Regions from separate parts of the Colwellia sp. BRX10-4 genome, predicted to be linked through region 1. Evidence: predicted binding sites of a transcription regulator. Region 1 holds the regulator's gene; each other region holds the start of a gene.
The links. The regulator sigma-54, encoded in region 1, starts transcription at its own class of promoters, with help from an activator protein. The targets are predictions, from matches to a motif close to GTTGGCACGNNNNTNGNNT.
Positions count from the first base shown of each region.

Region 2: the regulator sigma-54 is predicted to act here: its motif matches at 5,236-5,254, upstream of nirB (nitrite reductase large subunit NirB).
Region 3: the regulator sigma-54 is predicted to act here: its motif matches at 1,637-1,655, upstream of glnA (glutamate--ammonia ligase).

Region 1 is NZ_JACGVZ010000001.1:19,000-27,313, reverse strand. It holds gene lptA (lipopolysaccharide transport periplasmic protein LptA) at 1-491, shown strand, start outside; gene lptB (LPS export ABC transporter ATP-binding protein) at 488-1,219, shown strand; gene H4J67_RS00140 (RNA polymerase factor sigma-54) at 1,299-2,807, shown strand; gene hpf (ribosome hibernation-promoting factor, HPF/YfiA family) at 2,831-3,118, shown strand; gene ptsN (PTS IIA-like nitrogen regulatory protein PtsN) at 3,164-3,619, shown strand; gene rapZ (RNase adapter RapZ) at 3,651-4,505, shown strand; gene H4J67_RS00120 (HPr family phosphocarrier protein) at 4,519-4,794, shown strand; gene mgtE (magnesium transporter) at 4,914-6,272, shown strand; gene pmbA (metalloprotease PmbA) at 6,386-7,753, opposite strand; gene yjgA (ribosome biogenesis factor YjgA) at 7,861-8,314, shown strand, end outside.
Region 2 is NZ_JACGVZ010000001.1:251,640-259,953, forward strand. It holds gene H4J67_RS01200 (CmpA/NrtA family ABC transporter substrate-binding protein) at 164-1,237, opposite strand; gene H4J67_RS01205 (ANTAR domain-containing response regulator) at 1,279-1,923, opposite strand; gene nirD (nitrite reductase small subunit NirD) at 2,268-2,603, opposite strand; gene nirB (nitrite reductase large subunit NirB) at 2,630-5,173, opposite strand; gene H4J67_RS01220 (bifunctional protein-serine/threonine kinase/phosphatase) at 5,389-7,170, opposite strand; gene H4J67_RS01225 (NarK family nitrate/nitrite MFS transporter) at 7,177-8,314, opposite strand, start outside.
Region 3 is NZ_JACGVZ010000006.1:492-8,805, reverse strand. It holds gene typA (translational GTPase TypA) at 1-1,370, opposite strand, end outside; gene glnA (glutamate--ammonia ligase) at 1,713-3,119, shown strand; gene H4J67_RS06885 (DUF4124 domain-containing protein) at 3,231-3,752, shown strand; gene glnL (nitrogen regulation protein NR(II)) at 3,829-4,923, shown strand; gene glnG (nitrogen regulation protein NR(I)) at 4,913-6,319, shown strand; gene H4J67_RS06870 (MerC domain-containing protein) at 6,341-6,724, opposite strand; gene epmA (elongation factor P--(R)-beta-lysine ligase) at 6,804-7,763, opposite strand.

The sequences.
Region 1 (8,314 bases):
TTTCGTCAGCTTTCGCTGAAAAATTTGATATAAAACAAAAGATTGAAATTAACGCTTCAAGACAAGCCGTTGATCTTAAAAATAAAATATTCAGCTATATTGATAACGTGGTGATCACTCAAGGTTCATTAGTTATACGTGCTGATTTAGTACAAGTGCTGACTCAATCAGGCAGTGAAGAAAAAACCTACATCGCTAAAGGGAAGCCAGCAACCTTTAAACAAACCTTAGCCGATGGCACTCCACTTAGCTTACAAGCCGACGAAATAAGATATGAGCCTGCAAATAATTTAGTGATCATTTCAGGAAATGCGCTATTACAGCAAGAAGGCAGTGAAGTTAGTGGCAGTAGAATTACTTACAATATTGCCACTCAGTATGTTAATGCTGAAAGTAAATCTAACGAACGCACTAAAACGATTTTTCAGCCAAAAGAAAAAATTAAAGCGACAACCACAGACGCGAAAACTCAGGAAAAAATTAATTTATGAGCACTAGCACCCTAATGGCAAAAGGCCTTGCCAAAGCCTATAAAGGCAGAAAAGTGGTTAAAAATGTCAGTATGCAAGTTTCAGCAGGACAAATAGTCGGTTTACTGGGCCCAAATGGTGCCGGAAAAACAACTTCTTTTTATATGATCGTTGGTTTGGTTGAAAGTGATAGTGGCGATATTATTTTAAATGACGAAAACCTGACGTTAGCGCCTATGCATGAGCGTGCTAGAAAAGGCATCGGATATTTACCACAAGAAGCCTCTATTTTTCGAAAACTCAGTGTTTACGATAATATTATGGCTATTTTACAAACACGAAAAGAATTATCAGATGCTGAACGTGAAGAAAAATTAGAACATCTTGTTGAAGAATTCAACATAGGTCATATCAAAGATAATTTAGGCATGAGCTTATCGGGTGGTGAACGCCGCCGAGTAGAAATTGCCCGCGCTTTAGCTGCTGAACCAAAATTTATTTTATTAGATGAACCTTTTGCTGGTGTTGACCCAATTTCAGTAGGTGATATTAAAAAAATTATTCTACACTTAAAAGAACGTGGCATTGGTGTGTTGATCACTGATCACAATGTACGTGAAACTCTCGATGTATGTGAACATGCGTATATTGTTAGTCATGGTGAACTTATTGCAGAAGGTACTGCAGATCAAATTCTTGCAAATCAACATGTAAGAGATGTATACCTTGGTGAACAATTCACGCTATAGTAGTCAGTAAGTGAATAATATCTTCGTATGAAAAAAACGAAAATATCCCATTAAAAATAATAGGAAGTTAATGACCTAAATGCGCCCTACTCTACAACTCCGCATAGGACAACAATTAACCATGACGCCACAATTGCAGCAAGCAATCAAATTGCTGCAACTGTCTACGTTAGAGCTTCAACAAGAAATTCAAGAAGCCTTAGAAAGCAATCCATTATTAGAAATGGATGAGTCTTCAAATAATCCCGAAGATAAAAGTACTGACAACCTTGAAGAAGCTCACACTGCCGGTACTGGTGATGTTAAAGAAGCCCCGGCTTCTGATGGTAGCGAAGACGCTACGCCTACCATTGATGAAATCACCACTACTGAAGCCATGGACAAAAACGATATCCCTGAAGAATTAAACATGGATACCACTTGGGATGATAACTACACAGCTGGTGCAGCAAGTTCAAGTTCAGGCCCCTCTTCAGAAGATTATACTTACCAAGGCGAGACCCAAGACTCTATTCAAGATCATTTGCGCTGGCAAATGGAATTAAGCCCTTTTACCGAAACAGACCGCACTATAGCGACAGCAATTATTGATGCGGTTGATGACGCCGGTTACTTAACGGTATCTAGTGAAGACATTTTAGAAAGTGTTGCCATTGAAGGAGTAGAGCTTGATGAAATAGAGGTGGTACTAAAACGTATTAACCTCTTTGATCCTGTCGGCGTCGCTGCTCGTTCAATTTCAGAATGTTTAATCATTCAACTTAATCAATTTGACCCAGCTACACCTTGGCTAGCAGAAAGTAAGTTAGTTTTGCGTGACCATATTAATCTGCTGGGTAGCCGAGACTATCGTACATTAATGCGTAAAACTCGACTGAAAGAAGACCAACTGCGCGAAGTGGTACGTCTTATTCAATCACTTGACCCTAGACCCGGCGATAGTGTGATGAAGAGTGACGACCAGTACGTTATTCCTGATGTGTCTGTTGAAAAGAAAAATGGCCGTTGGGTGGTCGAATTAAACCCTGATACTGCGCCAAAACTTTCGGTGAATCAGCAATATGCTTCGATGTCACGTTCGATGAAGTCGACAGCGGACACACAATTTATTCGCTCAAATTTACAAGAAGCTAAATGGTTTATTAAAAGCTTAGAAAGCCGTAATGATACTTTATTAAAAGTGTCAAACTGTATTGTGCAACGTCAAATTGGCTTTTTTGAACATGGTAATGAAGCCATGCGTCCAATGGTTTTAAATGATATTGCCGAAGCTGTCGATATGCATGAATCAACCATTTCACGAGTGACAACACAAAAGTACATGCATACGCCACGTGGAATTTTCGAACTGAAGTTTTTCTTCTCAAGCCATGTTGGCACCGAAAGCGGTGGCGAATGCTCATCAACAGCTATTCGTGCACTAATCAAAAAATTTGTTGCCGCCGAAATCCCAGCAAAACCACTTAGTGATAGTAAAATGGCTGATTTATTAGCCGACCAAGGGATAAATGTAGCTCGACGTACCATAGCAAAATATCGAGAGTCACTTTCTATTCCACCTTCTAACCAACGAAAAAGTTTACTTTAACGAAAAGATGAGGAATTAAGCTTATGCAAATTAATCTTTCTGGCCACCATGTTGACATTACCGAAGCTTTACGAGAAAACGTCACGACTAAGATGACAAAATTAAGCCGACATTTTGATCATATCAATAATGTACATGTTGTTCTCACCGTTGAAAAATCAAATCAAATTGCTGAAGCGACTGTTCACGTTAGTGGCTCTGATTTACATGCAAAAGCTGAAAATGCTGACATGTATGCCTCTATTGATAGTCTTGTTGTTAAGCTTGACCGGCAAATATTAAAGTACAAAGGTAAAACGAATCAGCATTAATGCTGTTTATCGCCTGTTCACTCACCAAAGAATCTAAGTAGTATAATGAAGTTGCAAGATATCCTTACCCTTGATTGCACCCTGTGTGCAATTAAGGGTACAAGCAAAAAAAAACTCCTTGAAATAATTAGCACAACTGCGGCAAAAAAATTCGACAATATTGATACTCATCAATTATTCGAAAGCTTAATGGCGCGTGAAAAAGTTGGATCTACCGGTATAGGAAATGGCATTGCGATTCCTCATGGTCGATTAACTAACACGTCACAAGTTATTGCTGTATTGCTGACCAGTGAACAAGCCGTTGAATTTGATGCGATAGACAACCGTGCTGTCGATATTATTATTGCGTTATTTGTACCCGAAGAAAACTGCCAACAACATTTAGATACCTTACAAAGTATTGCGCAAATATTTAGTACTAAACAATTCGCAAAGCAAATAAGAAAATGCAAAGATTCGCAAGAGCTTTTTACTATAATAAAGCATGCTCAACGTTAATAAAATCTAATAATAACCCAGGAAAACTCAAATGAAACTCTTGATAGTCAGTGGTCGCTCAGGGTCAGGTAAAAGTGTCGCCTTACGTGTACTCGAAGATTTAGGCTACTACTGTGTCGATAATATTCCGGTAAATTTATTGCCTGCATTAGCACATACCGTTATTAATGATTACGACAAAGTAGCGGTTAGTTTAGATGTACGTAACTTACCCAATGACCCTAATGATGTTTCAGAGATATTAGATTATCTGCCAAAAACGGTAAAACTCGATATCCTGTATTTAGATGCCGATGACTCTGATCTTATTCGACGTTTTAGTGAAACGCGTCGTTTGCATCCTTTAATTAAACAAAATATTCCACTCGACCAAGCCATCTCTTTAGAGAAAAAGCTGCTTGAGCCTATTTCGACGCGTGCGGGTTTGTATATTAATACCAGCCAGTTATCACCTCATCAATTATCTGATTTAGTGCGTGAGCGAATTTTGGGCAAAACCTCGGCATCTATGGTGGTGGTGTTTGAATCTTTTGGCTTTAAACACGGTGTACCACAAGACGCAGATTATGTTTTTGATGCACGTTTTCTACCTAACCCTTTTTGGGAAACAGACTTAAAAGGTTTTACTGGTTTAGATCAACCCGTGCGAGACTTTCTTGCTAGCCAACCGATTGTCACTAAATTTATCTGGCAAATTAACAGTTTTATGATGACGTGGTTACCCCACTTAGAAAGAAACAATCGCAGCTATATTACTATCGCTATTGGTTGTACAGGTGGAAAACACCGTTCAGTTTATATTGCGGAAATATTAGCAAACAATCTCAGAAAAGAACGCGAAGATGTTCAATCTCATCATCGCGACATTAAAATACAAAGCACTTAATAACGGTCACTGTATGCCAAAATATAATAAATCATTAACCATTAGCAATAAACTGGGATTACACGCACGTGCTGCCACTAAACTTGCCCAGTTAAGCCAAAAGCTTAATGCTAACGTTACTATTTGCTTAGAGGGCAAAGAAGCTGATGCCAGCAGTATTATGGGGTTAATGTTACTGGCCGGTGGCTTTGGGAAAACCGTAGAGGTTATTACCCAAGGAGAAGATGCTCAACAAGCACTTAACGATGTATGCCAGTTATTTTCTGATAAATTTGATGAAGACGAATGATAAAAAGACTGAATAAAAAATAAAGTTACGTTATCATTCATTATAATACCTTATCCAGCGCATCTTGACTAAGATATAGACAATATAATTTTCGTATTACTGCGGCACAGGAAAACTTTATGCCGGAAATATCAGAGCAACAACAAAATCATCAACGCCTGCAACAAGTCAATGAAGCACTTGGTAGCGGTATGTTTGTGCACGTTCGAAAATTACTACAGAACATGCCAGCCTATGATATTGCTTTAATATTAGAGTCATCTCACTCGAAAAGTCGTGCCGTTTTATGGCAACTTATCGACGCAGATAATCACGGTGAAGTACTTGAAGAACTCAATGAGGAAGTTCGAAAAGGTATTTTAAAAACTATCCGCCCTGAAAAATTAGCCGCCGTTGCTGAAGGTATGGATGTTGATGATTTAGCTGAAGTTTTACGTACTCTACCCGATAGTGTTTATCAAGAAGTATTAAGTGCTATGGATTCGCAAGACCGAGGTCGAGTCGAAGCCGCGTTGTCATTTGAAGAAGATACCGCTGGCGGTATCATGAACACTGATACCATAACAATTCGTCCCGATGTAACGGTTGATGTGGTATTGCGCTATTTACGCTTACGAGGTGATTTACCTGAAGCGACCGATTCTTTTTATGTGGTCGATGGTAAAAATCACTTTATTGGCGCCGTTTCTCTAGCGGCGATAATTACCGCCAAACCTGAAATTATCGTCTCAACACTCATTGATAAAGATATTGAAGCAATTCAAGTGCATTTGTCTGATAGTGACGTAGCACAACTCTTTGAAAAATTTGATTGGTTCTCTGCACCAGTGATTGATGATGAAGGTCGTTTGCTTGGTCGTATCACGATAGACGATGTTATCGATATTATTCGTGAAGATGCCGAACATTCGATGATGAGTATGGCGGGTTTAGATGGGGAAGCTGATACCTTTGCTCCGGTTTTAAAAAGCACACAACAACGCTCTATTTGGCTTGGCGTTAATCTCATTACCGCACTACTGGCTGTTGCTGTATCGAGTATGTTCGAAGGTGTTTTAAGCCAACTGGCTATTTTAGCTATTTTAAATTCTTTAGTGCCTAGTATGGGTGGTGTTGCCGGTAACCAAACCTTAACACTGGTTGTTCGCGCCATTGCACTAGGCCATGTTGGCGACTCGAATGCGAGAATACTCATTCAAAAAGAACTTGCTGTTGGTTTTCTGAATGGCGTTATCTGGGCGGTATTAATTGCCGGTGTTGTGGCTATTTGGCAACAAAATTTAATGCTTGGTGGCGTAATAGCCTTTGCAATGTTAATGAATTTAACCGCTGCTGGTATCGCTGGTGTCGCTATCCCGCTGTTTTTAAAACGAATGAATATTGACCCTGCTCTCGCTGGTAGTGTGATATTAACAACGATTACCGATGTGGTTGGAATATTCGCTTTCTTAGGAACTGCAACTTTATTCCTAACCTAACCTCACCTAAACTAGATATGGGCTTATTGAGATCTTGATAGCTTTTCAAGATCTCATTGTTGGTCTGCTGGTTTTAGTAATCAAATGTACCTTGTTAAAATAGCAGGGTGTGATTAATTACCGCCAACCTGCATCTCTTCAATTAACAATGAACCCGTTAAAATACTGCCTCGTAAATCAACATCACTACCGACTGCTACTAAGCCTTTAAAGATATCAGATAAATTACCTGCAATGGTAACTTCTGATACCGGGTAAGCAATTTCGCCGTTTTCAACCCAGAAACCGGCAGCGCCACGTGAATAATCGCCATTGACTACATTAACGCCTTGTCCCATTAATTCAGTGACAAGAAAGCCAGTACCAAGTTTTTTCAACATGGCATTAAAATCACCACCATTGGCAGAACCTTTGGCGTTAATTTTCCAATTATGAATACCACCGGCATGACCAGTAGATTTAAGCCCTAGTTTACGTGCTGAGTAACTGGTTAATAGATAGGTCTCTAAACAACCATCGACAATAATTTCACGGTCAACCGTTTTTATGCCTTCACTGTCGAAAGCACTACTCGCCAAGCCCTTTAAAATATGAGGGCGTTCACTGATGTTTAAAAAGTCAGGAAAAACTTGTTTACCAATAGCGTCCATTAAAAAAGATGATTTACGGTATAAATTACCACCGCTGATCGCCGCAATAAAATGTCCAAAAATTGAATTAGCAATATCGGCACGAAACATCACCGGTACTTTTCCTGTCGGTAATTTTTGAGCATTTAATCTCGATAGCGCTTCTTTTGATGCTTGCACACCAATAGCAACGCCATTATCCATTAAGTCAAAATCACGATTAACGGTGTAAGCATAATCTCTTTGCATATCATCACCTTCAGAGGCGATCATTACACAGCTTAAACTATGGCGAGAGCTCGGATAGCCAACAATTTGCCCATTGGTATTACCATACACTTTATAGCCTTCAAAGCTATCAAGTGAGGCACCATCTGAGTTAGTAATACGAGGGTCATACGCTAGCGCACTGTCTTCACATTCTTTGGCGAGTTGAATAGCTTGGTCTGTTGTTAAAACTTTTGGGTGATATAAGTCTAAATCAGCAGGCGACATTTCAAGCATGTCCTTGTCTGCTAATCCTGAACAGTCGTCAACAGAGGTATACTTTGCAATATTAACCGCCGCTTGTACTGTTTGCTTTAAAGCCGCTTCTGATAAATCTGCGGTTGAAGCACTCCCTTTACGACCTTGCTGGTAAACAGTAATACCCAATGCACCGTCATTAGTAAACTCAACCGTTTCCACTTCACCAAACCGCGTACCAACACTTAACCCTTGTTGGCGGCTTATAGAAGCTTCAGCTGCATCTGCTCCTAGCGATTTTGCTAAGTCGAGTACTTGTGCTACACGTTGCTCAACGTCTCTTAATTGTTCGTTCATCGATTGTTTAGCGTTCATCGTTTCAGTCATAATTTATTGTTTTCTTCTATAAATGCAGGAAATTGGAGAATATGCGCTGTATACCATAAGCACTTACGAGTATAATAGCGATAATTATCACTTTAATAACGAATATTATGCCCGACTCTGCTAACGATATCGATGAATTAGATGAAGAATTAAAAAGTAAATCAGAAGTAAAGCGCGAAATGATCCAGTTACAAATCTTTGGACAGTCGCTTATTGATTTATCTAAGCATCAGCGCAGTAAAATTCCTTTTACTGAGGAGATTAAGGACGCCTTAATTTTAGCTGATAAAATTAAAAACAAACATGAAGCATTACGTCGCCATGTTCGCCACTTGGCAAGAATATTATCAGAATCTGATTTAGAGCCAATTAAACATGCTCTTGATGTTATGGCAAATAAGCATCAACAAGAAACAGCTAAGTTTGTTAAACTTGAAAAGATGCGCGATGACGCTATTGATGAAGGTAATGACTTTGTAGAAGCTTTACTGAACGAGCATGAGTCGATGGAAAGACAAAAGCTACGTCAATTAGTACGACAAGCGGCAAAAGAGAAAAAAG
Region 2 (8,314 bases), 230 kb from region 1:
ACTATGAAGCACAATTAGTGCCATTTATTAATTGTATTTAAAATCAGTGGTTTACTTTGTTTTATGTGTTTATGATTAAATATTTTGCTCCAACAGTGATAAGTATTTGCACTATTTTGGTGTCTATAGAGCTGCAGGCAGATACTCCATTTTAATAAGGGCTCTACTTATTCTTGTATATAGCAGCTTGATAAATATCTTCCCTGTAGATCGAAGCAATGTCTAGATCCGTTATTTGTTGTCTGTTTATGTGCCCACACGCTTGCATTAATTTGGCAATGTTTTCACCGTAATGATGTGCTGGCCTATTGAATGTGGGATCACCTAATGTCGAAAATTGTTGATAACTTTCTACTTTACGTGGTGATGTATTGTTAAGGGTTAGGCAACTTCCCATTAATGAAGGCGCAATTACGTCGATATGTGTGTCTAAATACTTTGCACGACTCAATAACCTCGCTGCTTCAAAGCGATTGGGAATATTTTCAAGCCATTGGCATGCTTCATATAAAGCAGATATTAAGGCAAATGTTGTTTCTGGGTGCTTAACTTGCCAATCAGACATTAATCCAAGCACCTTCTCAGGTGAATCTTCCCATAAGTCAGAAGAAGTAACACCTGTGATGCCAACACCTTCTCGAACCGCTTTAGCATTCCAAGGACTACCGACACAAAATCCATCAAGATCCCCTGAATGCATAGAAGGCACCATGTTTGAAGGAGGTACAATTAATAAATTAATGTCTGATGGATCGATATCACTATTCTTTAGCCATTCAATAAGTTGATAATGATGACAGCTATAAGGAAAAACGACAGCGAAGGTTAATTTATTACCTTCTTTTTTTCGTTGCTCTATTTCATGTCTCAATATATTGGCCGAAAATGGCATACTGATCTCATTGGTATTGTGTTGTAATAATATTTTTTGGTAGAGTTTAGTCGATAACGTGATGCCATTACCGTTACGGCTCAATATCATAGGGGCAATCACGGTTGACTTTTGTCTGTGTAAACCTAAGTTACAGGCAATGGGCATAGGGGCTAACATTTGGGCGGCGTCAATAACTCCGCTATGCAATTTATCTCTTAATGTGGCCCAAGAATTTTGTTTGGTTAGGTTTACGTTAAGCCCCCATTTTTCGAAAAATCCCATTTCATGAGCAATGACTAAGGGTGCACTATCTGTTAATGGCATAAAGCCAAGGGTTATATTTTTTTTTTCAATATTAAGCATAATTGATATTCTCTACAATTTTTTAACACGTCTTTAAATATCTAAAAAATGCTAGCAACAGAAAGGATATTTTTGGCAACATCATCCATTTTTTGGCTGTTATCCATCGCTATTTTTCGAATGAAGTGATACGCATCTATTTCAGACAGTTGTTTTGTTTCCATTAACCAACGTTTAGCTTTATCGATACTTTTCTGACTAGACAATTTTTGTTTAGTGTCAGCAAGTTCTTGTTTTAGTCCTTGAAAAAGCTCAAATCTCGCAATAGCCACATCAATAATTGACTTCACTCTTGTTTGGTTAACTTCCCCTACCACATAAGCACTAACCCCTGATTTGACCATCTGATTAATGGTAGTATTGGCACATTGTTGTTCTGAAAAAACTACGATAGGTTTAGGGGCGAATTGAGAAATTTTATTAAGGTTTTCAAGCATATCTCTGTTTGGAGATTCTATATCAATAATGATAACGTCTGGGTTTAGCTGTTTAACATCTCTTAATAAAGGTACGCCAGAATGAGCAACATGATAGATATCATATTGCTCATTTATCAGTACGCTCATTAATACCTTTGCTTTTGCATGGTTTATTTCGGCAAGCAATACTTTTAATCCTGAAGGAACATCCTGATGTATGGTATTTTTATTAGGCAAAGACAAGGTTTTATTTTTCAATTTATTCAAATTAAAATCAAGAATTAAGTATATTTAGAATATTAAAGCATAATTCACACCAGAAGTTTAATTTATTTAATATCAATTGGTTAAGTTATTACTTTTGTTTTCTATACTCGTTTTTATTAGTTTTTGATGCAGAGATGCACCAAAATAACCTCTTCCAGTATTAACTGTTTTAAACACGTTAGCATGTAGGATTGGGATAACTAATCTTCGCGTATGCTGACATTTTTGTAGCCGATGCTAAGTGAGTCATATTAGGCTTAAATTTAATGATGAATGGTAAAAAAATATAAATCCCAGCATTGTTGACTTTGCTAGGATTTTTATGAAAATAAAGGATGAAATCCTTAACCAAATATTTCTAACTTTCCATCAGTAACTCGTGTTTCGTAGGTTTTAATCGCTAAGGTATCATCATCTAAACAGGCTCCTGAATTTAAAACAAAGCGCTGTTTTAATAAGGGTGAAGCAACGTAAATATTACCTTTAGTTTCACCAATTAAACCACGGTATAAAACGTTTGCTTTACCAAAGGGATCAAAGTTAGAAATAGCATAAACGGTGTCCTTGCCTACTTGGAATAAAGCCACTTGTTCTTTGTTTGCTAATAATGCACAAACACCTGAATTTTTAATTAAATCACTGGTTGAGCAAATGGTTTGCCAGCTATTTTCTGTTGTCATTTTATTTTCCTTATTCGTAAACGTATTTATGAAGGTGTTAAATCAACGGCTTGAATTTGAACGCCATATTTTTTCTCATCACCTTGAGCGGGTCTAATTTGATCACGCTCAGTAACGAATTCGATGTTGCCATCGACAGTGTCAGAGTTAACAAACTGACGAAAACGCTTTAATTGCTCTTCACTTTCGATGGTTGTTTTCCACTCACATTGATAGGTATCAACAACATTTTGCATTTGCTTTTCTAATTCAGCATTAATCCCTAAGTGATCGTCCTTAACTATTTTCTCCATGTAGGCTAAGCCGCCTTCTAGGTTTTCTAACCAGACAGAAGTACGGGTTAAACGATCTGCGGTGCGCACATAAAACATTAAATAACGATCGATATATTTCACTAAGGTTTCATCATCTAAATCAGTCGCGAATAAGTCGCCATGGCGAGGCTTCATGCCGCCATTGCCACTGACGTATAAGTTCCAGCCGTTTTCAGTAGCAATAATACCAATGTCTTTACTTTGTGCTTCAGCACACTCGCGTGTACAGCCCGAAACCGCAAACTTAATTTTATGAGGAGAACGCAAGCCCTTGTAGCGATCTTCTAAGAAAATGGCCATTGCCATGCTGTCTTGTTGGCCGTAACGACACCAAGTGCTGCCAACACAAGATTTAACCGTACGTAACGATTTACCATAGGCATGACCAGTTTCCATACCTGCATCAATTAAGCGTTTCCATATCGCCGGTAATTGGTCAACACGTGCGCCGAATAAGTCGATACGTTGGCCGCCTGTTACTTTGGTATATAGGTTATATTCTTTAGCGACTTCACCAATAACAATTAACTTATCTGGGGTTACTTCACCGCCTGGCATACGGGGAACGACAGAATAAGTCCCATCTTTTTGCATATTACCTAGAAAGACATCGTTGGTGTCTTGCAGTGATACATGGTCGGGTTTTAATATGTAATCGTTCCACACCGAAGCGAGAACAGACGCTGCTGCTGGCTTACAAATTTCACAGCCTAGACCTGAACCGTGTTTTTCTATTAACAGGTCAAAGGTTTTAATTTGTTCTGCTTGCACAATGTGAAATAACTCAACACGGCTGTAAGCAAAGTGTTCGCAAAGGTCAGTGCTAATTTCTACCCCACGTTTTTCTAATTCGTGATCTGTTACTTTTTTCAATAAGGCGGCACAACCACCACAGCCTGTTCCTGCTTTCGTTGAAGACTTTACTTCACCGACATCAACGGCGCCACAATCAATAGCAGCAATAATATCGCCTTTGGTGACATTCAAACATGAACAGATAGTTGCAGTATTAGGTAAAGCATCCACGCCTAAGGTAGGTTTTTCGCCTGAGCTGGGTAAAATTAAACCGTCAGGATTTTCTGGTAATTCAATACCATTTAATGCGTATTGCAATAAGGTATCGTATTCACTGGTATCACCGACTAAAACCGCACCTATTAATTCTTTACCATTGGCACTGACCACTATTTTTTTATAAATTTGGTCAGGTTGGTTTGAATAGACGTAGCTTTTACAACCCTGAGTACGGCCATGAGCATCGCCGATCGATCCTACATCCATACCCATTAATTTTAATTTAGTGCTCATATCTGCACCAGTGAACTGCTGTTCACCGCCAATAATGTTATCGGCGGCCACTTTAGCCATAGTGTAACCTGGCGCCACTAAGCCAAAAATAAAGTTATTCCACAAAGCACACTCACCAATAGCGTAAATATTTTCGTTAGAGGTTTTACAGTTGTTATCAACCACAATGCCGCCTCGCTCGCCAACCGCTAAATCAAATTCACGTGCTAAATTATCATAGGGGCGAATACCGGCTGAGAATAAGATGACGTCAGTTTCTAAATGTGTTCCATCGGCAAAATTCATTCGGTGAACACATTCTTCACCGTCGACAATTTCATTGGTGGCTTTTTGTGTATGTACCTGAACACCAATGCCTTCGATCATTGAACGCAATAAAGCGCCGCCGTCTTTGTCTAATTGCACACCCATCAATTGTGGGGCAAACTCTACAACGTGTGTCTGCAGGCCTAGTTCTTTAAGGGCGTTAGCGGCTTCTAAACCTAATAACCCCCCACCAACAACCACACCAACTTTACCCGCTTTAGCTGACGCTTGAATGTCTTCTAAATCTTGAATAGTACGATAAACCAAACAATGGTCACGTTCTTTACCTGGAATAGGGGGAACAAAGGGGTATGATCCTGTCGCCATAACTAATTTATCGTAAGCGAAAATGTCACCCGACTCAGTCGTAACAGTTTTTGCAGCTTTATCAATATCAGTGACTTTTGCGTTGGTAAAAAAATTAACGCCTATTTCGTTGTAATATGCTGGCGTAGTCATGGCTAAATCATCAGCAGTTTTTCCAGAAAAGTACTCTGATAAGTGAACGCGGTCATAAGCTAAACGGTCTTCAGCTGATAGAACGGTAATTTCATAGCCGGCATGTTTCGCCATTTCATCAACAAAGTGATGGCCAACCATGCCATTACCAACGACGACGATCTTCTGAGGTTGTGTACTCATTTTTGGAACCCTACTTCTTTAAATTACTGCTGTATTAGCAGAATTAGATAATGATTTGTTATTAGCAATAAACGAACCAAGTAGTTTTCTCAATAAATTCAGTCAGATAGTTATTTAGGTGTGAGTTGTAACAGCGATTTTGCACTGCAGTGAAGGCATCAACGCACCAGAGGTGTGCACCATAATCATCAGCGGTAAGTGCAAAGGGGAACGGGTTAATTAATTAAAGATACCATCAAGGCAATAAACAATAAGGTTGATACTAATTGCCAAAAAAAGATAGGATCACGCTTTAACAAGGGTTGGTTTTTGTATTCTTCAACGGCAGATGAACTCGGTTTATTTAAATCACTAAAAAATTCTGAAAAGGCTCTATAGCGCTGTCTTGGGTCTGCAGCTGTTGCTTTTTGAAGGCTTAAATCTAACCACAAGGGCAGCTCTGGTCGAAACTGTTTAATGCTACGATATTGTATGTCGTTATAATTTTTAATGGTGACTTCAGCACGTTGCATTGGTTTGTAAGGAAGTTCACCAGATAACATTTCATAACAAATAACCCCCAATGAGAATAGGTCACTTTGATAATCAGCTTGCATATGCAATAAGGTTTCAGGCGCAATGTAATTTAATGAACCGTGTGGCACTTGTTCTTTTATTGTTTCTTGGTTTTCATCAAGTGAAGCGACAAATACGGTGCCGTAATCAATCAATTTAATTTGACCATATTCATCGATCATAATATTGTCGGGCTTTAAGTCGCGGTGAACTAAATCTAAACGTTGAAATGATCGTAATGCGCCGATCACTTGTTTCATTATATCGCGGACCTGCGCAATGCTAGGTTTAGGGTTGTCATGTAACCATTCACCCAGGGTTTGACCTTTAATGTATTCACATACATGGTATAAAAACTGGCTGTCTTTTTTAGCAGATAATACACGCATGACATTAACGTGTTTAATGCGTTCTCCCACCCAAGCTTCCCGCATAAAACCTTGTAAATAAAAGGCGTCATCTGAAAAGTTAGCAGAGGGTGCTTTTAACACATAAGGCTTATCTGTTTTAACATCGACGACTAAATACAAGTGTGAACGAATACTGGCGTGTATTATTTTTTTAACGAGGTAATTATCAAGCTTTTGACCAACTTTTAATGCCGGAGGGATCGCTTTTGAACTCAGGTCGCGTTCAATTTCTGCCAGTTTCCGATTCGGTATCGCGTCAATATAAACCAGTAAGCAGGTTACATTGTCATGACTACCGCGCTCAAGTGCGGTGGCAACAATTTTTTCAGAAAGAGCTTCTAAGTCAGACTTATTGGGTGATAACGGCAATGAATCAAAGAGTGTTTTAAAAGCAGCTTTACTAACAAAGTCATGAATACCATCACAACTTAGCATGAATAAATCTCCTGCCTGTAAATCGACTTGATAAACATCAACTTCTAAATGGCTATCAGCACCTAATGCGCGTGTTAATAAATCCTGTTGCCCTATTTGTTTACGATTATGATCACGGGTTATAATTTCTAATTGTTGCTGGCGATATTTTGTTATACGGGTATCGCCAACATGAAAAATATAACCGGTGTTTGATTTAGCAATAAGCGCTGAAAAAGTCGTTAGCCATTGAGGCGAGTCTTGATTAACTAGAGCATCAACAAATCCGCTTTGTGAATACAACCAGTTATTTAAACTGCTTAATACTTTAGCGGCAGATTTCTGTGTAGACCATGTTTCGGGCGTAGCAAGATACTCTTGAATAAATTGAGTGACCGCAAGTTGTGAAGCTTCAGCGGCTTTACTTGCGCTCGATACTCCATCTGCTATCGCCACAACCGCGCCTTTAGCGCGTAATTCAAGCTTTTTTGGCACAATAGCAGCAAAAGCGTCTTGGTTTTCTGCCTTTAAACCTTTATGAGAAAAACCACCAAAGCATAGTTGTAAATCTACAACCGTGCTTTGGAGCGTTTGCTTGTCTGTATTGATAACAGTCATGTTAGCTTAGTGACCGACATTAATTAATTCAACTGTGCCATCTTCACGTACCTCAGTCATTGTGCCTTTTGGCTCTACCATAAAGAGTAATGTAATAAAGCCTACCACAGCGGTAGCGGCAATCACCATAAAGAAAGTCGAGTAATCAACCATAGTTAATACGGTTAAGTAAACCACCGCACCCACGTTACCGTAAGCGCCTGTCATACCGGCAATTTGTCCCGTTAAACGACGTTTAATTAAGGGGACTGCTGCAAATACAGCTCCTTCACCCGCTTGCACGAAAAAAGAACAAGCCATAGCTGTTACTACTGCTAGGGCTAATGGCCATTCTCCGGTGATTTCAGACATGGAAAAATAACCCACAGCTAAACCTGCTGTTAAAATTAATAAGGTTTTCTTTCGGCCAAACTTGTCTGATAGCCAACCACCACCAGGACGAGACATTAAATTCATAAATGCATAAGTAGAGGCTAACATCGCTGCGTACACCATGCTTAATTCGAATGTTTCAGCGAAGAATAATGGTAACATCGAAACAACGGCCAACTCAGAACCGAAAGTTGCAAAATAAAGCACATTTAACACAGCCACTTGCTTGAATTCGTAACGATGAATTTCTTCGACCGGTTTTGAAAATAAGTGACCGTTTACTTTAATGGTTTGTTTTAATTCAATGGCAAACAAAACCACTAAGCTAATGTAGGCAATGACGGCACTTTGTTCTGTTAATAAACTGACACCGGCAGGTGATAATTTCCAGGTGAGTAAAGCTAAAGCGCCATACATAGGAATTTTCATAACGAGTAATAAGAAGAAGTCGCCCGTTGAGGTCACTTCCATTGCACCTGTTTGTTTAGGTTTGAAATACGTTGAACCCTTAGGTGTATCCGTTACGTTTTGATACCAGACAACACTGAAAACCAAGCTTAATACACCGGTAAAAGCAACGGCGTATCTCCAGCCATCTTCACCACCAAAGGCTAATGCTAGTGTAGGTAGTGACATGGCAGCAGCGGCTGAACCAAAGTTACCCCAACCCCCATAAATGCCTTCAGCCGTCCCTAATTCGTTAGCGGGGAACCATTCAGAAACCATACGGATTCCAATAACAAAACCCGCACCAATAAAACCTATTAAGAAG
Region 3 (8,314 bases), on a different contig from region 1:
GTCATGAATTCAGTTTGGAAACCGATCAAACCACGACTTGGCATGATAAAGTCCATACGAATACGACCCGTTCCGTCAGGTGCCATATCTGTTAATTCAGCTTTACGAACACCCATTCTTTCCATTATAGGTCCTTGATGCTGCTCTTCAACATCAATGGTCACGTTTTCATAAGGTTCTTGTATTTGACCATCAATCTCACGAATAATAACTTCAGGACGTGATACTGCTAACTCAAAACCTTCACGGCGCATGTTTTCAATTAAAATGCCTAAGTGAAGCTCACCACGACCTGATACTTTAAATTTATCAGCATCAGGAAGTTGCTCAACACGTAAAGCAACGTTGTGAATTAATTCTTTGTCTAAACGGTCTTTGATGTTACGTGAAGTAACATACTTACCTTCTTTACCACAAAATGGTGAAGTGTTTACTTGGAAAGTCATATTGATAGTAGGTTCATCAACAGATAATGCTGGTAAGCCTTCAACTTCTGTAGGACAACAAACCGTATCAGATATTTTTAACTCGCCTAAACCAGTAATAGCAATAATATCGCCAGCAAAACCTTCTTCGATATCAAGTCTTTCTAAACCTAAGTAGCCGAATACTTTACCAACTTTAGCATTATGAATCTTGCCAGTTGCTAATTTAATCGTCACTTGTTGGTTTGGTTTAACAGAACCACGAGTAATACGGCCAACACCAATTACACCTAAGTAAGAGCTGTAATCAAGTTGAGATATTTGCATTTGAAATGGACCATCTGGATCCGCTGTTGGTGCTGGCACTTCTTTAAGAATAGTATCAAATAAAGGTGTCATGTCTGTGCCTGTTACGCCTTCTTCAAGCGAAGCCCAACCATTAATTGCTGAAGCGTAAACAACTTTAAAGTCAAGCTGTTCATCTGTAGCGCCAAGGTTGTCAAACAATTCAAAAACTTGATCCATAACCCAATCAGGGCGAGAACCAGGCTTATCAACTTTATTAATAACTAGGATTGGCTTTAAACCTTGAGCAAACGCTTTTTTCGTTACGAAACGCGTTTGTGGCATAGGGCCTTCTTGTGCATCAACGATAAGTAAAACCGAATCTACCATTGACATAACACGTTCAACTTCGCCGCCGAAATCAGCATGGCCAGGAGTATCAACTATGTTTACACGGTAACCGTTCCAGTTAATAGCCGTATTTTTAGCTAAGATTGTGATACCACGTTCTTTTTCGATATCATTCGAATCCATCGTGCGTTCTTCAAGACCGCCGCGGGCATCAAGGGTACCTGATTGTTCTAATAATTTATCAACCAAAGTTGTTTTACCATGATCAACGTGGGCTATGATGGCAACATTACGTAATTTATCTAACACGGGTTTTACTCACTTCTTGCAAGACTTTTTCATCAAAAGAATATAGGGCTATAATTGGGCGCGAATTATACAGCAACGAAGTCAACAAAGACAGCAACAAATATTTCAGTACCTATTAAATTCTCCATACACGAATCGTAATGCACTGTTATACTCTTAAGCACCAACAACTAGCAGACGCACCAATTTGGCGCTACCAACGCACAAAGGTGGTGCAGACAGGCTTTAGTAAATAAGTTAACACCTTATATATAAGGGTTTTATCTGTTGGCATGAATTTCGCTTTATGCCCGTCATGCGAAATGCAAACGTATTTTATTTTAATGACACTGGAGACTTTACATGTCACAAGCCGTATTAGATTTAATCAAAGACAACGATGTTAAATTTGTTGACCTACGTTTTACTGATTCAAAAGGTAAAGAGCAACACGTTTCAATTCCTTATCACCAAGTAAATGAAGACTTTTTTGAAGACGGTAAAATGTTTGATGGTTCTTCTATCGAAGGTTGGAAAGGTATTAATGAATCTGACATGGTAATGATGCCTGATGCTGATTCTGCGGTATTAGACCCTTTTACAGATGCAGTAACATTAAATATTCGTTGTGATATTTTAGAACCAAGTACAATGCAAGGCTACAGCCGTGATCCTCGTTCGGTTGCTAAACGCGCTGAAGAGTACTTACGTAGCACAGGTATCGCTGATACTGTATTGATTGGTCCTGAGCCAGAATTCTTCTTATTTGATGATGTACGCTTCAGTACTGATATGAGTGGTTCTTTCTATAAGATTGATGATAAAGAAGCTGCTTGGAATTCAGGTACTGAATACGAAGAAGGCAATATGGGTCACCGTCCAGGTGTTAAAGGCGGTTACTTCCCAACGTCTCCTGTAGATTCATCACAAGATATTCGTTCAGCCATGTGTTTGGTTATGGAAGAAATGGGCTTAGTTGTTGAAGCGCATCACCATGAAGTAGCAACAGCTGGTCAAAACGAAATTGCATGTCGCTTCAATACCTTAGTTAAAAAAGCTGATGAAGTTCAAATATACAAGTATGTTGTTCATAACGTTGCTCACGCTTACGGTAAAACAGCAACTTTCATGCCTAAGCCATTAGTTGGTGACAACGGCTCTGGTATGCATGTTCATCAATCACTTGCCAAAGACGGTGTTAACTTATTCGCTGGTGATAAATACGGTGGCTTATCTGAAATGGCGCTTTATTATATTGGTGGTATTATTAAGCATGCTAAAGCATTGAATGCTTTTACTAACCCAGCAACTAATTCTTACAAACGTTTAGTTCCACATTTTGAAGCGCCGGTAATGCTTGCATATTCTGCACGTAATCGCTCTGCATCAATTCGTATACCGGTTGTTCCATCACCAAAAGCAATGCGTATTGAAGCTCGTTTCCCTGATCCAGCAGCAAACCCATATTTAGCTTTTACGGCTTTATTAATGGCTGGTCTTGATGGTATTAAAAACAAAATTCATCCTGGTGATGCGATGGATAAAGATTTATACGATTTACCAGCAGAAGAAGCTGCAGCTATCCCACAAGTAGCAACATCGCTTGAAGATGCCTTACAAAGCTTAGAAGCTGATTATGAGTTTTTAATCGCTGGTGGTGTTATGGATAAAGATATGATTGATGCATACATTGCTATTAAACGTGGTGAATCACAACGCGTAAACATGACAACTCATCCATTAGAGTTTGAATTATATTACAGCGTATAATCTTGACTATATGATTAAATGAAAAAAAGCTCACTTCGGTGAGCTTTTTTGTGGCAAATAGACGATTAATTATATAAGTTTAAGGTAACTATTTTAAGTTGAGCTAAATTTTTGCGTTATTCTTTATTGTTATTAACTTTAATCATCACATTACTTAGTTGTAATACCTTTGCGACGGCAACCAAAATTTATGTTTGGAGAAGTGATGATGGTATCTTAGTTTTTTCTGATAGCCCTCAAGCTGGTGCGGAAGAAGTTGAAATAAAAAAACCCAATACGGCCTCTTCTATTGATACCTCAATGCTAGATTTAACGCCAAAAATTATCAAAGATGATTACCAAGTTGAAATTAACCAACCTAAACAAAATGCCACGGTTAGAGACAACACTGGTTCTGTTTACATAGCAGGTAGTATCAAACCTATCTTTAAACAAGGCTTAGCTATTCAACTTTTTTTAGATGGTAAACCCCATCAACCTCCGCAATCTCACTCGATGTTTGTGCTACGAAATATAGATCGCGGCGAACATATCATAAAAATGCAATTACTTAATGATAAAGGCAAGATAATTGCATCATCAAAGCCTATAACCTTTTATATGCATAGAGCATCGGTTAATAACGCAAATTAAGTAGCATTTGCTGCAACTTGCACCAAATGTAACTACATTAATATTTTGTCGCACTACATCAGTGCAAAAGGTTTTTATGTCTAGCAACAGCAATAGAGATCAACAATTAAAATTTAGCTACCAACAAAAGCTGCCAAATCAGATGGTTACGGCACTTGTAGTGCTAGATAATAAATTAACGATTAAATATGTTAACCCTGCAGCAGAAGCGTTATTAGTTAAGAGTTTTAACAAGCTGTGCAACTTACCAATTACAACAGTCTTCTACAATTCTCCTATTAAAAAGGAACGTTTAGAACAACTGCTGACTTCTGGCCAAGAATTTAGTGACAGTGATGTCACTATTGAATTTTTTGATCACAGCCGTATTACCGTGGAAATAACAGCCTCGTCTGTTGAGTTCAACAAACAGCCACATATAATCTTAGAATTCAAACAGATTGATCAGCAAAAACAAATGAGTATCGAAGCATTTCAGCACCAGCAATGGGAGTCGTCTCGAGATTTGATACGTGGGCTTGCACATGAAATTAAGAATCCATTAGGCGGTCTTCGTGGCGCTGCACAATTATTAAGTAAAGAATTAACGCAAGAGCAACAAGAATATACTGAAATGATTATTGAACAAGCCGACCGTTTAACTAATTTGGTTGACAAGCTTTTAGGCCCTAATCAATTACCTCAAATGGCAGAACAAAATATTCATATTGTCTTAGAGAAAGTTTTTAAGCTGATTAATTTTAACAACCCTAAAAATATTAAATTTATTAGAGACTATGACCCCTCTATTCCTGAAATAAGTTTTGATCAAGATAAGCTTCAACAAGCGGTTTTGAATATTGTTAATAACGCCGTTCAAATTATTGATGAGGGCTGTAACATAACCCTCAAAACAAGAGCCGCTAGTAATAAAACCATTAATGGAAGACGGGTAAAACTCTGTGTTCAAATCAGTGTTATTGATAATGGCCCTGGTATTCCGAAAAAGATTCAAGACACTCTATTTTACCCTATGGTATCTGCACGCGATAACGGTACAGGTTTAGGCTTGTCTATTTCACAAACCTTAGTGCAACAGCACAAAGGTAAATTATCTTGCTATAGCCGACCAGGTCATACTGAGTTTTTAATTTTACTGCCTTTACAAGAAGAGAATAATAATGAATGTTGAGCAAGTTTGGATTGTAGATGATGACAGCTCTATTCGCTGGGTGTTAGAAAAAGCCTTATCAGGAGCAAATATATCTGTAGCCTCTTTTGAGAAACCAGAAGACTTACTCATCGCCCTAGAGCACCAACAACCAGAAATAATAATTTCTGATATAAAGATGCCAAATATTGATGGTATGACGTTACTTAGCCGTGTTAGTGAGAATTTTCCTAACCTACCGGTGATCATAATGACTGCACATTCAGATCTCGATAGTGCTGTAAATGCCTATCAGGGTGGCGCATTTGAATACTTACCTAAACCTTTTGATACTGACGAAGCTATTTCTCTAACAAAACGGGCGCTAACACATGCTCGGGAACAAAGTGCTAAACGTAAGCACTCTATAGTAGCACCTGATCCCGTTGGAATAATTGGCGCGGCTCCAGCTATGCAAGAAGTTTTCAGGGCAATTGGACGATTATCACGTTCGAGTATCAGTGTACTCATTAATGGCGAGTCTGGTACAGGTAAAGAGCTTGTCGCACATGCCCTTCACACGCATAGTCCACGATCGAATGCTCCCTTTATTCCCTTAAATATGGCTGCAATACCAAAAGATTTAATTGAATCAGAGTTATTTGGCCATGAGAAAGGTGCGTTTACTGGCGCGAATGCCGTAAGACAGGGTCGCTTTGAACAAGCGCATAAAGGAACCTTGTTTCTTGATGAAATTGGCGATATGCCTTTAGATATTCAAACACGTTTGTTACGTGTGCTCGCCGATGGACAATTTTATCGCGTTGGTGGTCATTCACCTATTAAAGTTGACGTAAGGATCATTGCGGCTACACATCAGAACCTAGAGGTTCAAGTCAGTAATGGTGAATTTCGTGAAGATCTATTTCACCGTTTAAATGTCATTAGAATACAGTTACCCAGTTTACGTGAACGCAAGGAAGATATTGAACAGCTCATTAATCATTTTTTACATTTAGCTGCAAAAGAATTAGAGGTTGAACAAAAAACCCTGCACAAAGCCACACTTAGTTATTTACAACAATGTGCGTGGCCAGGAAATGTTCGTCAGCTTGAAAATATTTGTCGTTACTTAACGGTAATGGCAAGTGGTAAAGAAATTATATTAGATGATTTACCGAGTGAACTTGCTGAGAATACCCCATTAACAAACCCTACTGCAAAAGCTTCATCATGGCCAGTTGCATTGCAAGAGTGGGTTGATGAGCAATTAGCCAAAGGGAATAACAATATTATTGATACCGCTTTGCCTGAATTTGAAAAAATACTATTAGAGCGTGCGCTTCATTATACACAAGGAAGAAAGCAAGAGGCGGCTAAAAAATTAGGTTGGGGAAGGAATACCCTAACAAGAAAATTAAAAGAACTTAATATGTAATGACGTAGTGAAGGTAGCTGTTTAGCTACTTTCACATGTATCACTGATACACTGCTTACAACTGTTACACAATTTCAAGTTAATGATGTGGGCAGCTACAATCAAACTTGCGCCAATCACAATAAAGAATGGCTGAATATCTTCTGAAAAATCATGCTTTATCCAGTAAATACCAATACCTAAAAAAAGTAGGTAGAAAGGGTAATGCTTTCTATGGTATTTTTTAAAACCGGAAAACAAGGCTAAAGTACCTAGTGCAGCAGTTATTAATAAAAATACATGTTCCCATGCATGGTCAGCTAAAAAACTTAATCCTAGTAAAGGCAGTGCCGGTAACAATATCGGTAATAAGATACAATGAAGCGCACAAAGTGATGTTGCGGTTATTCCAATACGATCAAGCACTTTATACTCCCCTTACAATTAGACAATGATTACTGTTATAAGTGAATAATATCACAATTGATATAGTATCACAAAACTTTTAAGCGCGTTCTATAGGAAAAGAAATTACATCCTCAATAGCACTTTTTTCTAGCGCAATCATCATTAAGCGGTCTATACCCAAAGCTACTCCTGCACATTGTGGCAAGCCTGATTGTAGGGCTTTAATAAAGTTATCATCTATATTTTTAGTAGCAAGTCCTAGTTGTTGACGTTTACTGTTATCTTGCTCAAATCTCGTAATTTGGATATCAGCATCTGTTAATTCATTGAAGCCATTTGCTAACTCAACGCCCTTAAAATAGCATTCAAATCTTTGGGCAACACGGTTATCTTCATCACACTCTTTAGCTAATGAAGCTTGCGCAATTGGAAAATTATAGACAAAGCATGGTCGAGATAAGCCAATATTCTTTTCTATAATTTCTGAAAAGATAAACTGTAGTAATAAGTCACAATCATCTGATTCATACAACCAATCTGCGGCTTTACCTCGTAACTCGATAACCTCATATAATTGGTTAAAAGTTGCGGTTAAAGGATCTACACTGACGAATTTAATGAATAAATTTTGATAGGATATTTTTTCAGATTCTGGCGTTTTTACCACTGTAGATAATAGTTCATCAACTTCAGCCATTAAATCGTGTTGATCAAAACCTATACGGTACCATTCTAATAGGGTGAACTCAGGATTGTGATAACGGCCTGAATCTTCATGACGAAATGCTTTACAGATTTGGAAGATACAGCCATAACCTGAAGCAAGTAGTCGTTTCATATGAAACTCAGGTGAAGTTTGTAAATATAGCTGTTGAGATTGATCTATATCGCTGTTATCTAAATAGTTGTATTGGGTGCTAAAGGCCTCAAGATAAGGATCTGTTACTGTTCCCATAGAGAGTGATGGTGTTTCGACTTCAACAACATTTTTATTTTTAAAAAAATCTCTGATCGCATTAATAACATTTCCTCTAGACTTAGCTACTTCCCACTTCATTTACGTACACTACTTAGAATAAAAAATTATAATTATATAGAGTATATACGAAAAGCTAATCATCTGAGAAGTGGACAGATGACTATCAGAAATATCTAAAGCGCTATATTGAAAAAGAGGGGAATAACTTTTCAACGCTATCTTTTATCTGTTGCGATATACGTTCAGCGTCGTTAATCATCTGGAAGTAACAAACAACAAATATCTGTTAACTGTATATTGATTTGGTACGTTGAATATCCTACCCCGAGATAGGCATGTTCAATACAAGTCCACTATCGTAAGCGCTACTACTCTATAGTTATAAAATATTTATAATTGATGTGTTTCAAATGCCAGAAAGCAAAAAACCTGACTCTTTCGGATTGGGTTTTTTTACGTGTAGGGATATACTAATGTCGCGTTGCCAAGGATGGTAAAGAGCAACCTAATTAGAAGCTTAGCAATGTCCTATTCTCACATTTGCATGTCGAACATAAGTCACACTAACGTTGGCGCTACGACTATATTAGTTATAAATGGTGTATTTTTCAAACGCCAGAAAGCAAAAA